Regions from separate parts of the Aquabacterium sp. A3 genome, predicted to be linked through region 4. Evidence: predicted binding sites of a transcription regulator. Region 4 holds the regulator's gene; each other region holds the start of a gene.
The links. Region 4 encodes FliA, which starts transcription of late flagellar genes. Its sites were predicted from a motif close to CTAAAGTTTNNNNNNNNNNNGCCGNTA; they were not measured.
Positions count from the first base shown of each region.

Region 1: fliS (flagellar export chaperone FliS) is a predicted target of FliA. The motif match lies at 1,343-1,369, and genes of this name have one in related genera.
Region 2: flgM (flagellar biosynthesis anti-sigma factor FlgM) is a predicted target of FliA. The motif match lies at 1,552-1,578, and genes of this name have one in related genera.
Region 3: WNB94_RS02135 (SPM autocatalytic domain-containing protein) is a predicted target of FliA. The motif match lies at 1,493-1,519, and genes of this name have one in related genera.

Region 1 covers NZ_JBBPEV010000001.1:990,513-993,717, reverse strand. The annotation lists gene WNB94_RS04380 (flagellar brake protein) at 1-486, opposite strand, end outside; gene WNB94_RS04375 (flagellar protein FliT) at 493-843, opposite strand; gene fliS (flagellar export chaperone FliS) at 840-1,322, opposite strand; gene fliD (flagellar filament capping protein FliD) at 1,437-2,879, opposite strand; gene WNB94_RS04360 (flagellin N-terminal helical domain-containing protein) at 3,003-3,205, opposite strand, start outside.
Region 2 covers NZ_JBBPEV010000001.1:805,165-808,369, forward strand. The annotation lists gene recJ (single-stranded-DNA-specific exonuclease RecJ) at 1-836, shown strand, start outside; gene WNB94_RS03505 (hypothetical protein) at 827-1,180, opposite strand; gene flgM (flagellar biosynthesis anti-sigma factor FlgM) at 1,206-1,505, opposite strand; gene flgA (flagellar basal body P-ring formation chaperone FlgA) at 1,635-2,444, opposite strand; gene flgB (flagellar basal body rod protein FlgB) at 2,583-3,017, shown strand; gene flgC (flagellar basal body rod protein FlgC) at 3,044-3,205, shown strand, end outside.
Region 3 covers NZ_JBBPEV010000001.1:490,048-493,252, forward strand. The annotation lists gene WNB94_RS02135 (SPM autocatalytic domain-containing protein) at 1-1,321, opposite strand, end outside; gene WNB94_RS02140 (O-linked N-acetylglucosamine transferase, SPINDLY family protein) at 1,695-3,205, shown strand, end outside.
Region 4 covers NZ_JBBPEV010000003.1:213,986-217,190, reverse strand. The annotation lists gene argF (ornithine carbamoyltransferase) at 1-196, shown strand, start outside; gene WNB94_RS12630 (methyl-accepting chemotaxis protein) at 207-1,568, opposite strand; gene WNB94_RS12625 (RNA polymerase sigma factor FliA) at 1,619-2,332, opposite strand; gene WNB94_RS12620 (flagellar biosynthesis protein) at 2,353-3,186, opposite strand; gene flhF (flagellar biosynthesis GTPase FlhF) at 3,197-3,205, opposite strand, start outside.

The DNA.
Region 1 (3,205 bases), on a different contig from region 4:
CAGCCACAGGCCCACCCCCGTCAGGCTGATGTCCAGGATGCGCAGGCTGATCGCGTCGTCTGGCGACGCTGGGGTCGTGAACGTGGCGCAGGGTGACTGGGTGACGAAGGGGCGAACACGGAACGCCTCGCGCCGCTGGAATCGATACACGACCTTGGGCAACCGTGCGTGCAGCACGGCATCGTGGCCGTGCTGGACCAGCATGGGCGATTCCACCTCGAACTGCAGCTTGATGCTGTCGAGGTACGCCACGGCCTGCACTTCGCCAGAGGCCTGGGATTGCTCCAGTGACAGGCGGTCCAGTGGCGCGTCCAGCACGATGATGCCGCGAGCCCGGTCGGTCGCCCTCAGCAGGGTGGCGCAATGCTGCCCCTGCGGGTTGCTCAGACTGACCAACGCCCGCTCTGACAGCAGGCGTTGGAGCAGTTCGTCAATCTCGGCCTCGGAAGTCAGCCGAAAGTCGTCTTGCATCGCTGCGGCTGCCATGAGGCCTCAATGCATTTTGCCGGGATCGGTCTGGCCGTCGATCATGCGGCTCAGGTCGTTCAGCCAGGGCTCGGCCAGGTTACGGATCTCGGCATCGTTGAGCAAGATGCGCTGCATGATGCGGCTCTTGAGCGCCAGTTCATCGGTGTTCAGCGGGTGCTCGTTGGCGGCGTGCTTGAGTTGCGAGATCAGCACGGCGCAGGCGCCTTCCAGCTTCACCACCGTGTCCCAGTCGCCTGCACGGGCTGCGTGCAGCATGTCGTGGCTGGCGTGTTCGATGGCTTCGTAGTAGGTGATCAAGTTGGCGGCTCCCAACAGTTCTTCTTCGGGTGCGGTGAGTGTTTCGGGGGCGTTCATGCTTTCACCTCCATACCGCCTTGCGCGGCCTGGGCACTTGCGGCGGGCTTGATGGCCAGCCAGGCCTCGCGCACCGGCTGAATCAGCTGGGTGCATTCGTCCAGCGCCTGGTGGTCGTTGCGCAGGTTGGCCTGGGTCAGGCGCAGGCTGATGTAGGTGTACAGGTCACGCAGGTTCAGCGCCAGTTCGCCGCCGGCCTCGACGTTGAGGCAGGCCTTGAGGCCTTCATCGACGATGCGGATGGCGCGAGACAGTGCGCGTGCTTTGGCGGCCATGTCCTTGGCCAGCAAGGCGCCGCGTGCTTCGGTCAATGCATCCAGGAAGCCATCGAACAGCAGCGTGACCAGGTGATGCGACGAGGCGCCGGTGACACTGGTTTCAAGACCGACCTGGCGGTACATGCCCGACAGGGCATTGGCGCCTGCGGGAATGGGGCGGGAGAAGGGGCTGGCAGGTGCGTACATCGGTGTGCTCTGCATGGTGACGTTGATGTATGTGTTATCGGCTGCCGCCTGTGCCACTTGAACCGGTTGCCTGTTGAACAGGGCCTGCTTGCCTGCGCATTTTGTTCAACCCGCAGGCCGCTGAACGGCTCAAGAAGATGAGTTGTTGGTCAGTGCTGCCAGTTGGGCCGTGACGTAGCTCTGAAGCGCTGTGAGGTTGCCCATGCTGGTGTCGAGCGCGGTGTACTGCTTGCGCAGTCGCGCTTCGACCAAGGCCACACGGTCTTCCAGGCGCTCGATCTTTTCGTCGTTTCGCTTGATCGACGCCTTGATGCCTTCCTGGCGCGAACTGATGATGCCGTCGGTGTCCACAATCTGCGCCGCCAGCGACTGGAAGCGCTGCGCAATGCCTTGGGCCGCCACATCTTCACTGTCATTGGCAAAGAGCTTTTGCAGCTCTGGCAGGTTGTCCATGGCGTCATCGAGCTTGCTGCTGTTGATGGACAAGGTGCCATCGGTGCCGATGTCAAAGCCCACGGCCGACAGCCGGTTGAAGGTGGATGAAGCCGAGGTGGTGGTGCTGGCGAGGCTGCGAATCTGCCTCAGCAGCCCGTTGGCGGTCGAGTCGCCCTGCAGCGGCCCGGCGGTCTTGCTGTCGGCGTCGTACAGCGTCTGCACACGGATCAGCCCGACCAGGTCGTTGTAGGCGGTTTTGAAGGCCTCGATGCCCGTTCGGATGCTGGCCTTGTCTTCGCTGACAGAGATGTCCACCGACGATGTGGTGACCTTGTTGAGTTGCAGGGTCAGGCCATCGAGCACATTGCTCAGGGTGTTGCTTTCCGAGGAAATCTCGATGCCATTGATGGTGGCCTTGGCATTGGCGGCCATCTGGTTGTTGGTCATGCTGCTGGTCGCGCCCGTGCTGGCGTCAAAAGCCAGCGCCGACAGACCGGGCGTGGTGCCCTCTGCGACATCCACCTTGAAGCCGTTGCTCTCTCCGTTGGGGCCGCGCATCACCAGGCGCGTGCCGGCAGCGTCGGTGACCAGTGAGGCCGTCACGCCCGCGTTGGCGGCGTTGATGCGGTCTCGGATCTTCTCCAGCGTGTTGTCGCCAGGGCCGATGGGGATGTCGATGGCCGCCGCCGCCGCCTTGGCCGCGAACGTGATGGCAGGGGGCTCGCCCCCGTCGGATTCGTAGGTGCCAAAGGTGATGGTCAGCGTGCCGTCGCCCACCACGGCGGTTTTGTCAGCGTAAGCGTTGGAGCTGATGAACTGGGCCGTGGCCAGGGAAGTGACATTCACCGAGTAGGCGCCCGAAGGGGTACCGGCGCTGGTGGTCACAGACACCGATGCGCTGTCGCTGCTGGTGGCCGTGGTGGCGTTCCAGAAGCTGTCTTTGTTGAGCGCCGATGCGGCGTCTTTCAGGGCAGAGAAGGAGCTTTGCACGCGGCCCCAGGTCGACAGCTTCGTGTTGAGCTTCGTGGTTTCGCTCAGGATCTTTTCTGCGGGAGCTTTCTCCAACGACACCAACTTGGTGACGAGAGACTCCGTGTCAAATCCGGCGCCAACGCCCAGTGAACTCAGTGTGGCCATGATGGGTACCTCCAATGCACATTCGTCCAGGGCTCATTCGAGACACCTGGACGACGGGAGAATCGGCTGCATCGGCAGAAACTTGAGCGGAGATCTTCGCCGTCCGCTGACTGCCGTGCGTATTTATCGGCCCAGCAAGCTCAGCACCTGCTGTGGCAACTGGTTGGCCTGAGACACCATGGCGGTGCCCGCCTGCTGCAGGATCTGGGCACGCGACAGGTTGGCGGTTTCGGCCGCGAAGTCCGCGTCCATGATCCGGCCGCGGGCGGCGGCCTGGTTCTCGACGTTGATCTGCAGGTTGGCGATCACGGCCTCGAAGCGGTTCT
Region 2 (3,205 bases), on a different contig from region 4:
AGATGGGCCTGGGCATCGAATGCCTGAGCACCGATGACCCCGGCCGGGCCGAGGCCCTGGCCCGCCAACTCGACGCCATCAACCGCGAGCGCCGGGAGCTGGAGTCGGGCATGCGAGAACAAGCCGAGTTGCGCCTGGAGGCCTTGATGCCCGAGGGCGATCCACCCTATGCCCTCGCACTTTTCGACGCCGAATTCCACGAAGGTGTGGTGGGCATCGTCGCCTCGCGGCTCAAGGACCGCCTGCATCGGCCAACGTTTGTGTTCGCCAGAGGTCAGGATGGGCTGTTGAAGGGCTCGGGACGCTCCATCCCCGGATTCCACCTGCGCGATGCGCTCGACCTGGTCAGCAAACGCCATCCCGGCCTGTTGCACAAGTTTGGCGGGCATGCCATGGCGGCTGGCTGCACCCTGTCGGAGTCGGACTTCCCGGTATTCGACGCTGCGCTGCAGCGCGTGGCCAGAGAAGGGCTGGATGCTGCCACCTTGTCACGCCAGCTGATGAGCGACGGCCCACTGGAGCCTCAATGGTTCACGCCAGAAACGGTGGAAAAGCTGGATGAAGCGGTGTGGGGCCCTGGATTTGAAGCGCCTGTTTTCTGTGACGAGGTGGATGTGCTGGGCCAGCGCCTGGTGGGCGAGCGTCATCTGAAGCTCAGCTTGCGGCTGCAAGGGCAGGTGCGCGATGGCATCTGGTTTGGCCACACCGAGCCCCTTCCAGGGCGTGTTCGCCTGGCCTACCGCGTCAGCGTGGATGAGTTCCAGGGGCGGCGGCGCGTCCAGATGGTGGTTGAGGGCTGCGAACCGTGCGCAGCGAGCAGCGGCGCTCAGCGGTAAGCGCTGAGGTGTTTGGCGGCTGCGGGGTTGCCGTAAGTGACGGCCTCTTCCTGAGGCAGCAGGATCTTGAGCACACGCTCGACCGAGGCCGACGCGCGATGGGCCTGGGCCCACTGCTGCTGAACCCGGGTCTGGGCCAGCAGCAAACGTTGACGCAGCGGCTCATCCAGGGCCTGACTGCCCCGCTGACGGGCACGCCGCACTTGCGCCACGGCGTCGCTCAGCAGTTGCTGAAGCGCCTGACTGCCCTGATCGATGCCCTGCAGATCCGACGAGGCCAGGGCGCGCTCAAGCGCGTCCAGTTGGGCCTCGATCAGGTGAACATGGTCGTCCAGGGTCTGCATGGTGCACGCGCCCACGATGGTCTGGTCAGGCCGCGCGGCCCAACAGTTCCTTGGCGTTGGCGATCAGCTTGTCGGCGATCACCTCGGCGTCCACCTGGTAGCTGCCGTCGTCGATGGCCTGCTTGACGCGAGACACCTTGTCCGCATCGAACTCGCCTTGCGGCGTTTCAACCATGCCAGCAGCGGCCTGGGACAGGGTCACCTTCGCGCTTTGGCTGACACCACCATCCAGTGAAGATGTTTTGCCGGGCGCACGGGTCGAAGCGGCCCCCTCGGTCGGAAGACCAAGCCCAAGCGCCTTGTCCAACGGGTTGCCAATTTTCATGATGCACTCCTTGATCCCGGAACATTCCGGGTGGTCACATCCGCGATATCGACGCGGTCCTGACGGACTTTAATCTCGATTGCATCATCCCCCACGAACAAGGGGGAGCATCCACGAAACAAGTGGGGATCACAGGGTCAATTCGGCCAATCCGTCGCCCACCGGTTGAGCGCAGAGAATCCGCCCGGTGTCCATGCGCACCCGAGCGCACCGCCCTTCATCACCATGGCCCAGCGCGGTACCCGAGGCCGCCGCCTGAAAGCCAGATCCTTTCACGATGAGCCGAACCGGTTCACCTGCCGAAAACCAGCGCCGCACCTTGAGATCGGCCTCGCGCACTTCGGCCCCTTGTGTCAGGGTGCGCACCAGTGTGCGGCCGACCACCTCGGTCAGATCACGCTGTGCGGGCGAGCCGCCGCCAGCCAGGTCCACACGGGCCACGGTCAGGTCGGTGGCCTCCAGCACGGTGCCGGCCGGCACCGTGCGCGCCACCACCAGGGCGGGCGCCCAGACCTTCACCGTCACGGGCCAGAACACGTTCCAGCGCGCGCCCTCTTCGCAGCGCAAGCCCACGCGAGAGCGCCCCCACAGGTTGGCCCCCCGTGGCAGATAGGGCTTGATGCGCGAGCACGGGGCCAGTTTCAGGCGTGGATCCAGCTCGCCCATGATCACCTCGACCTGTGGTGAGGCGTCTTGCGGGTTCTGCCACTTTTGCGCGTCAGCCATGCCCTGGGCCGTGGCGGTATCGGCGTCGCGGGCGGCCAACCACTGCTGCAGGGTGGCTTGTAACTGCGCGTGGGTTTGCACCGGCAAGCCCTGGGCTTGAGCGCCCGAGCTGAGGGCCGCCACCACACACAACAGCAGCCAGGTGAGCCAGGCCAGCAGGGCCTGAAACCATGGCAGGGACGAAACAGGGCGAACAGGGCGCGAGGAATTCATGAGCGCACTCTAGTCACAAGCGACGGCCATGCGCCGTTGGAAATGCCCGTCGAAGAGGCCGCTATTTCGGCTCATGTTGGGGCCCGAGCAGATTCAACATCCCATGCAATCGCCGGAAGAACCGGCAGGAGGCCCACCATGCTGAACCGCATCACCGACTCACTGAACTTCAACGCCGAAGCCCTGCGCCTGCGGTCGGAGCGTCAGCGGCTGATCGCCAGCAACATCGCCAACGCCGACACGCCCGGCTACGTCGCCCGTGACTTCAACTTTGCCAACGCCCTGGCCGATGCCACAGGGCGGCAAAGTCAGGCCCCGGGCACCTCGGCACCCAGGGTGACGATGACCGCCTCCAGCCCCCTGCACATGGCGCGCAACGGCAGCCTGGCCGGCGCGCGCAGCGAGCCTGAACTCAACTACGCCACGCAGTCGCAAACCAACCTGGATGGCAACACGGTGGACATGGACCGCGAACGGGCCAGCTTTGCCGACAACACCGTGCGCTATGAAGCCGCGCTGCGGTTCATCAACTCGCAGATTCGAACGCTGAACTCGGCCATCACTGGTCAGTGAGCAACGAGCCCTGAAGGAGTGCAACGATGTCGATGTTCAACATCTTCAACATTTCAGGCAGCGCCGTCAGCGCGCAGTCGCAGCGGCTCAACGTGGTGGCGTCCAACCTGGCCAACGCCGACACCGTGGCCGGGCCCGATGGTCAATCCTACAAGGCGCGCCAGGTGGTCTTCACCTCACAAGCCATG
Region 3 (3,205 bases), on a different contig from region 4:
TCAGCGCAACGACCTGGTCGGTGGTCAGGGCACGGATCTGGGCCGTGGTCACTGCCTTGATCTGGTCGGTGGTCAGGGCTTGAATGTCATCAGTCTCGATCGCTGCGACCTGAGTGGTGCTGAGCGACTTCACCTGCGTCGTTGTCAAGGCGGCGGCCTGATCAGTGGTCAGCGCAGCCACGCCGTCGGTGCTCAGCCCTTTGAGCGCAGCGGTGGTCAGCACGCGCAGGTCATCGGTTTCGACCGCCTGAACCTGGTCTGTGTTGAAGGCTGCAACCTGAGCACTGCTGAGGACCGCAAACTGGCTCGTCCCCAAGGCTGCCACGTCATCTGTCTCGATCGCAGCCACCTGCGTGGTGCTCAACGCTTTGACCTGCGCCGTACCCAACGCGGCCACCTGGTCAGTGGTCAGCGACACCACCCCATCTGTGGTCAAGCCGCGAACCGCTGCGGTGCTCAACGCCCCGATGTCATCGGTTTCAATGGCCTGGACTTGATCCGTGCTCAATGCAGCGGCCTGGGATGACGTCAACGCCTTGATCTGGGTGGTACCCATGGCGGCGATGTCATCGGTCTCGATCGCGCCGATCTGCGTGGTCGTGAATGCTGCGGTCTGCGCGCTCGTCAGGCTGCTGATCTGATCGGTGGTCAGGGCCTCTACCTGATCCGTCACCAGGGCCTTGATCTGCGCCGAGGTCATGGACTTGATCTGATCAGTGCTCATGGCCTGCAGATCGTCGGTCTCGACCGCCGCGACCTGTGCCGTCGACAACGACTTGACCTGCGTGGTACTGAGTGCCGCGACCTGATCCGTGCTCAAGGCCACCACCCCATCAGTGGTCAGGCCTTTGAGTGCTGCGGTCGTGATGACAGAAATCTCGTCCGTTCCGATGGCGCCGATCTGGTCCGTCGACAGGGCCTTGACCTGAACACTGGTCAAGGCCTTGACTTGCTCGGTTCCCATGGCCGCGATGTCATCGGTTTCGATGGCAGCGATCTGGGTTGTCGTGAAGGCGCCCACCTGGCGCGATGTCAGTGCAGTGACCTGATCGGTCGTCAGGGCCTCGACCGCATCGGTGCTCAGCGCACGAACCTGGATGGTCGACAGCGTCCGGATCTGATCGGTTCCAAAGGCCTGAATCTGCGATGAATTCAGCGTCGCAATGTCGGCGGTTTCGATCACCTTGACCTGAGTGGTGGTGAGTGCCGCAATCTGATCGGTCGTGAACGCCGCCCAGTCTTCCGTGGTGAGTTTGATGATCGACGTGGTCGACAGTGCTGCAATCTGGTCGGTGCTCAACGACTCGATGATGGACGCCATGATTCCCCCTGATGGGCCGATGGAAACTCAAAATCCAGTCAAACAAGCATGACTGGGTCAACGATCTGTGGCAGCGTACGAACAGATGACCTGCTGGCATCGCGGAATAAGCTGGGCCAATGCCGCGCTATCCCGTATGGCGATCTGTCAACTTCGACACTCCTGTCGGCTTATCGACGCCGTGGCGGGGCACTTGAGGCGAGATGAAAAAAACTTGGCCCCAAAAGTTCATGCCGAGGTGCAAAAAAGTGCACGAATCAAACGGGGCATCGGGGGCTTTTTCAGCGTTTCACGACGCGGGGGCCGTCACAAGATGTCGGAAGTACCTCCAGAACGCCTTCGCACCATGTCCGACACCGTGATCAGCCCGCGCATGAAAACCAATCCGGAACAGCCCGCCGCCCCGACCGATCTGGTGATGCAGGGCATTCAGCTGCAAAGCCAGGGGCAAGACGTTGCCGCCGAAGCCAAGTTCAGGCAAAAACTGGCGCTCACGCCGCTGGACCCGCTGGCGGTGTATTCCCTTTGCGTGATCCTCATGAAGCGAGGCGCCATTGACGAGGCGCTGGCCCTGTTGAATCCATGTGCGGCACAGAACCCCTCCTTTGCGCCGGTGTGGGTGGCCTACGGCTCGGCCCTTCAGGCCAAAGGAGACCGACACCGTGCCATCAGCGCGTATGAACACGCCCTGAGCATCAAACCCGACTACATCGAGGCGCTGATCAACAGCGGCGCCTTGCTGCGTGAAACGCACCAACACGCCAAGGCACTGGAGCGCTTCCAGAAAGCCTTGGAGATCAAGCCAGACCACCAAAACGCCATCGGCAACTGCGCCATCTTGCTGACCGAGTTCAAGCGCGCAGAAGAATCCATCGCGATGTTCCAGCGTCTGCTGAGCATCAATCCGGATTACGACTATGGCCTGGGCATGTTGTGCTACGAGCGCATGCACGTATGCGACTGGACCGATTTCGATGAAACACGTTCGCAGATCATGGCGGGCGTCAAAGCAGGGCACCGCACATGCAAGTCGCTGGGTTTCATGGCCTTGTCTGACGAGGCACAGGACCACCAGACCTGCGCACGCACGTTCGCGCAGCGATTTCCCGCCATGGACACGCCGTTGTGGCAAGGTCAGCGCTATCGCCACGACCGGATACGCATCGCCTACGTCTCGGCAGACTTGCGCGAGCACCCGGTTGGCCACCTCATGGCGGGCATCTTCGAGCATCACGATCGTGAGCGCTTCGAAACCGTCGCCATCTCGATCGGCATCAATGACCAGTCCCGTTTGCGTCACCGCATGGAAAACGCCTTCGAACACTTCATCGACGCCCGGGGCATGAACACACGCGACATCGCCCAGAAGATGCGAGACATGGAGGTCGACATCGCGATCGATCTGGGCGGCTACACCTCCGACTCGCGCTCGGACATTTTCGCGTGGCGACCTGCACCCGCCCAGGTGAACTACCTCGGCTACCCAGGCACCATGGGTCTGCCGTACATGGACTACATCATTGCCGACCGCCAGGTGATCCCGCCAGAACATCAGCAGTTTTATGACGAAAAGGTGGTGTACCTGCCTGACGCCTACCTGCCGACGGATGTCAGCATTCAAATTGCCGAAGACACGCCCAGCAGGGCCGCATGCGGACTGCCTGACGACGCCGTGGTGTTCTGCTCGTTCAACCACGACTACAAAATCGCACCCCATGTTTTTGCGGTGTGGATGAACATCCTCAAACAGGTGCCCCACAGCGTGTTGTGGCTCATGTCGCGCAACGACACTTCTCAGCGCAACCTGCGTCAACACGCACAGTCCCACGGTGTCGATCCAGAACGTCTGGTGTTTGCCAAGCGCGTGCCAAGGGTGGAAGACCA
Region 4 (3,205 bases):
GTGCGTGGACGCCGACATGATGGCCGTGGCCAAGCCCGACGCCCTGTTCATGCACTGCCTGCCAGCCCACCGGGGCGAAGAGGTGGAGGCCGAGGTCATCGATGGCCCCCAATCCGTCGTGTGGGACGAGGCGGAGAATCGCTTGCACGTGCAGAAGGTGCTCATGGAGTACCTTCTGCTCGGGCGGATCGGCTGACCCCTACGGATCAAAAGCGGTACGCCAGACGCAGTCCGCCCCAATGCCGGCCTTGCACCACGATGGGTGCCGAGGCCTCCTTGAGCAACACGAAATTGCCGCCGCCCATGTCGCGTCGGTAGGTTTGCAGCAAGAAAGGCCGGGTGTTGCGCGCCGAGGCCAGGCCGGTGCGGTCGTTGAAGATGCGGCGCCAGCGCGAGTGGGCGGTGTTCCACGCCACATCACCGGTCCGCTGTGGATGACAGTACTGCCGGTTGTGGGTCGAGATGTAGCCGTTGCGGTCTGCGGCGATGCAAAACACCACCTGGGGCAAGGCCTGCAATGGTGGTTCCTGCAACCCTGGCAACAGCGCATCGGTCAAGGCGTTGAAGGCCGTGGTGTGCTGCGCTGGCGCACTGCCCGGAATGGGCTGATAACGGTCATCAAACAACTGGGCGAGGGTGATGCGGCCTTGCTGCACCGCCTGCTCCAGCGCCTGCGCCATCTGAGCCGCCACGCGCTGCGCGAGTTCGATGTACGGCGTGTCGTCGGTCCTCACACCTGATGTGGCAATGACCTCCATCAAGCGCTCGGACACGCCCAGCACACTTTCGCTGCGCTTCAGGGCCCCATCCAGCGACTGGCGGGTGTGCTGTACCTCCTGGCCCATGCGCCCGATCTGCTCATGGATGCCCGACGAGAGCGCGCCACTGTGATCGGCAGCGCCCTTGATGCGCTGCACCCCCGACTCAACACCAGCCAGGGCCTGGGCCAGGCACGCTTGCCCGCCCTGGCGGGCCTGCTCGTCCATGCGCAACTCATCGGCCAGGCGCTGGATGCGCTGGTCCAGGCTGCCCACGGTGCTCATGATGGTTTTGGAGATGTGCTCGACCTGGGTGGACAAGGTCTTGACGGCGTCGGCCACCACCGAGAACCCGGCCCCGGCTTCCCCGGCCCGCTTGGCCTCCACGGATGCATTGAATGCCACCAGCCGAGTCTGCAGCGCCACCTGGGTGATTTCCTGGGCGGCCTGGGCCACATCGCGCAGGGTGTCGACCACCTGCCCGACGTCTCGCCCCACACGGTCGACGGTGTTGCGGGCCTGCTGCATGGCCTGCACGCTGTGGTCGGTTTCTTGATGAATCTGCTGCTGGGCCTGCACGATGCTGTGCAGGTGGCTCACCAACTGCTGCAGGGTGTCGGCCTGTCGAGCGGCCACGGCTGCGCTGTCTTCCAGCGTGCCACGCAGCTCGGCGGCCTCACGCCCCAGGCCACTGGTGTCTCGTGCCAGCGTCTGCGCCAGGGCCGTGGCACTGTGCGCCACGGGCTCATCGGGGGCCAGGGCACCGTCGTCCGTGGCGAGCGCTGGCAACTTCCTGAACGGGGACCACATCGACTGCCTCCTTCAAAGGGGAGACCATCGCAGCGGTGAGCATCATGCCCTCACCATTCTCGCAGCTTGACCCTCAGCCTGGCGATGGACTGGCTGTGGAGCTGGCACACCCTCGATTCGGTCACGCCCAGCACGGCCGCGATTTCCTTGAGGTTCATGTCTTGTTCATAGTACATGCTCATCACGTACTGCTCGCGCTCGGGCAGGTTCTTGATGGCTTCGACCAGGGCATGCCGCATGCGGTGGTCTTCGAGCAAGCTCAGCGGGTCATTGCCTTCATCCGTGACATGCCGGTCGAGGTAGTCGTTGTCGCCGTCTTCGCCACTCATGTCCTCCAGGTAGATGAGCTGGGTGCCGCGCACCTTGCCCAGCATTTCCTGGTACTCGACCAGGCTGAGGCCCATTTCCTTGGCGATCTCGCTTTCATGTGGGGCCCGGCCCAGGCGCTGCTCCAGCTTGTGCACGGCCGATTCGATGTCGCGCTGCTGTTTGCGGGTGCCTCGGCTCATCCAGTCGGCCCCGCGCAGTTCGTCGAGCATGGCGCCGCGGATGCGCTGCGTGGCAAAGGTTTCGAACTGCACGCCCTGCCCGGCATCAAATCGCGTCAGTGCGTCACTGAGCCCGATCATGCCGACCTGGATGAGGTCATCGACCTCGACGTTGGCAGGCAGCTTGGCGATCATCTGGTGTGCCAGGCGCCGCACCAGGGGGCTGTACTGACGCAGCATCGAGTCCATGTCGAGACGACCTTTGGCGGTGTACATGTGTGTCTCCGAGGGCATCATCAGTTGAATACGGGGGCCACGCGCCCGGGCAAGGCGCTGCCGGGCGAGGTCAGGTGCTCAAAGGCGGAGTCGCCCAGCGAATGCGGCAGGGCAGCGTGCAACAGACCGCTGGCCAGCGACAGGAATCGGGCGTCTGGCTGGGCTTGCGCGGCCTGCTGCAGATCCAGCTGCACGGCAAGACGCTGGGCAACGCCCAGAAAATCATCGGCACACCGGGCCAGGCGATCGGCCACCGCCTGCGCCTGCGTGCTGTGCACGGGTGCGGCCACCAGCAGGTCGTAGCTCATCCAGCCGCCCCGCTGCGCCAGCACCTTCACGGCGGCGTAGGCCTGCGTCAGACCCTCGGCCAGGTCGTTGGTGTAGACCAGCGGGCGCACGCTGCATTCACGGGCACGCTGGGCCATCACCCGCGCCAACTCGCTGGCGGGCGCGTGCAAGAGCACGACATCGCTTTGTGGCGAGGCGTCCGCCAGCGCGTCCAGCAAGGTGGCACATGAGCCGCGTGCGTCGGCATACCGCAAGGGCAGGCCTCGCGCCGGCATGTAGCTCACGTGGCTCGAGAGCGCCTCAATGCCTTCGGCGATGTCAAAGGCCACCAGCTCGCCAGGGTCTCGCGCCTGGGGGCTGGCGTCCACCACCAGGGTGCGCAAACCAAAGCTCTCGTAGGCGGTGCACAAACGCTCCAGCACCAGCCCGCCACAGCGGGCCTCCGGGCTGGCCACCACCGGGATGAAACGCAACACACGGGTGGCGAACATCCGGCGCAAACCCTGGGCCTGATCCACCGGAGGGCTTCCGGTGCGGCCTGCAGCATGTCGTTCTGGACGGTTCATGGGCAGCGTGTCAGGCGTG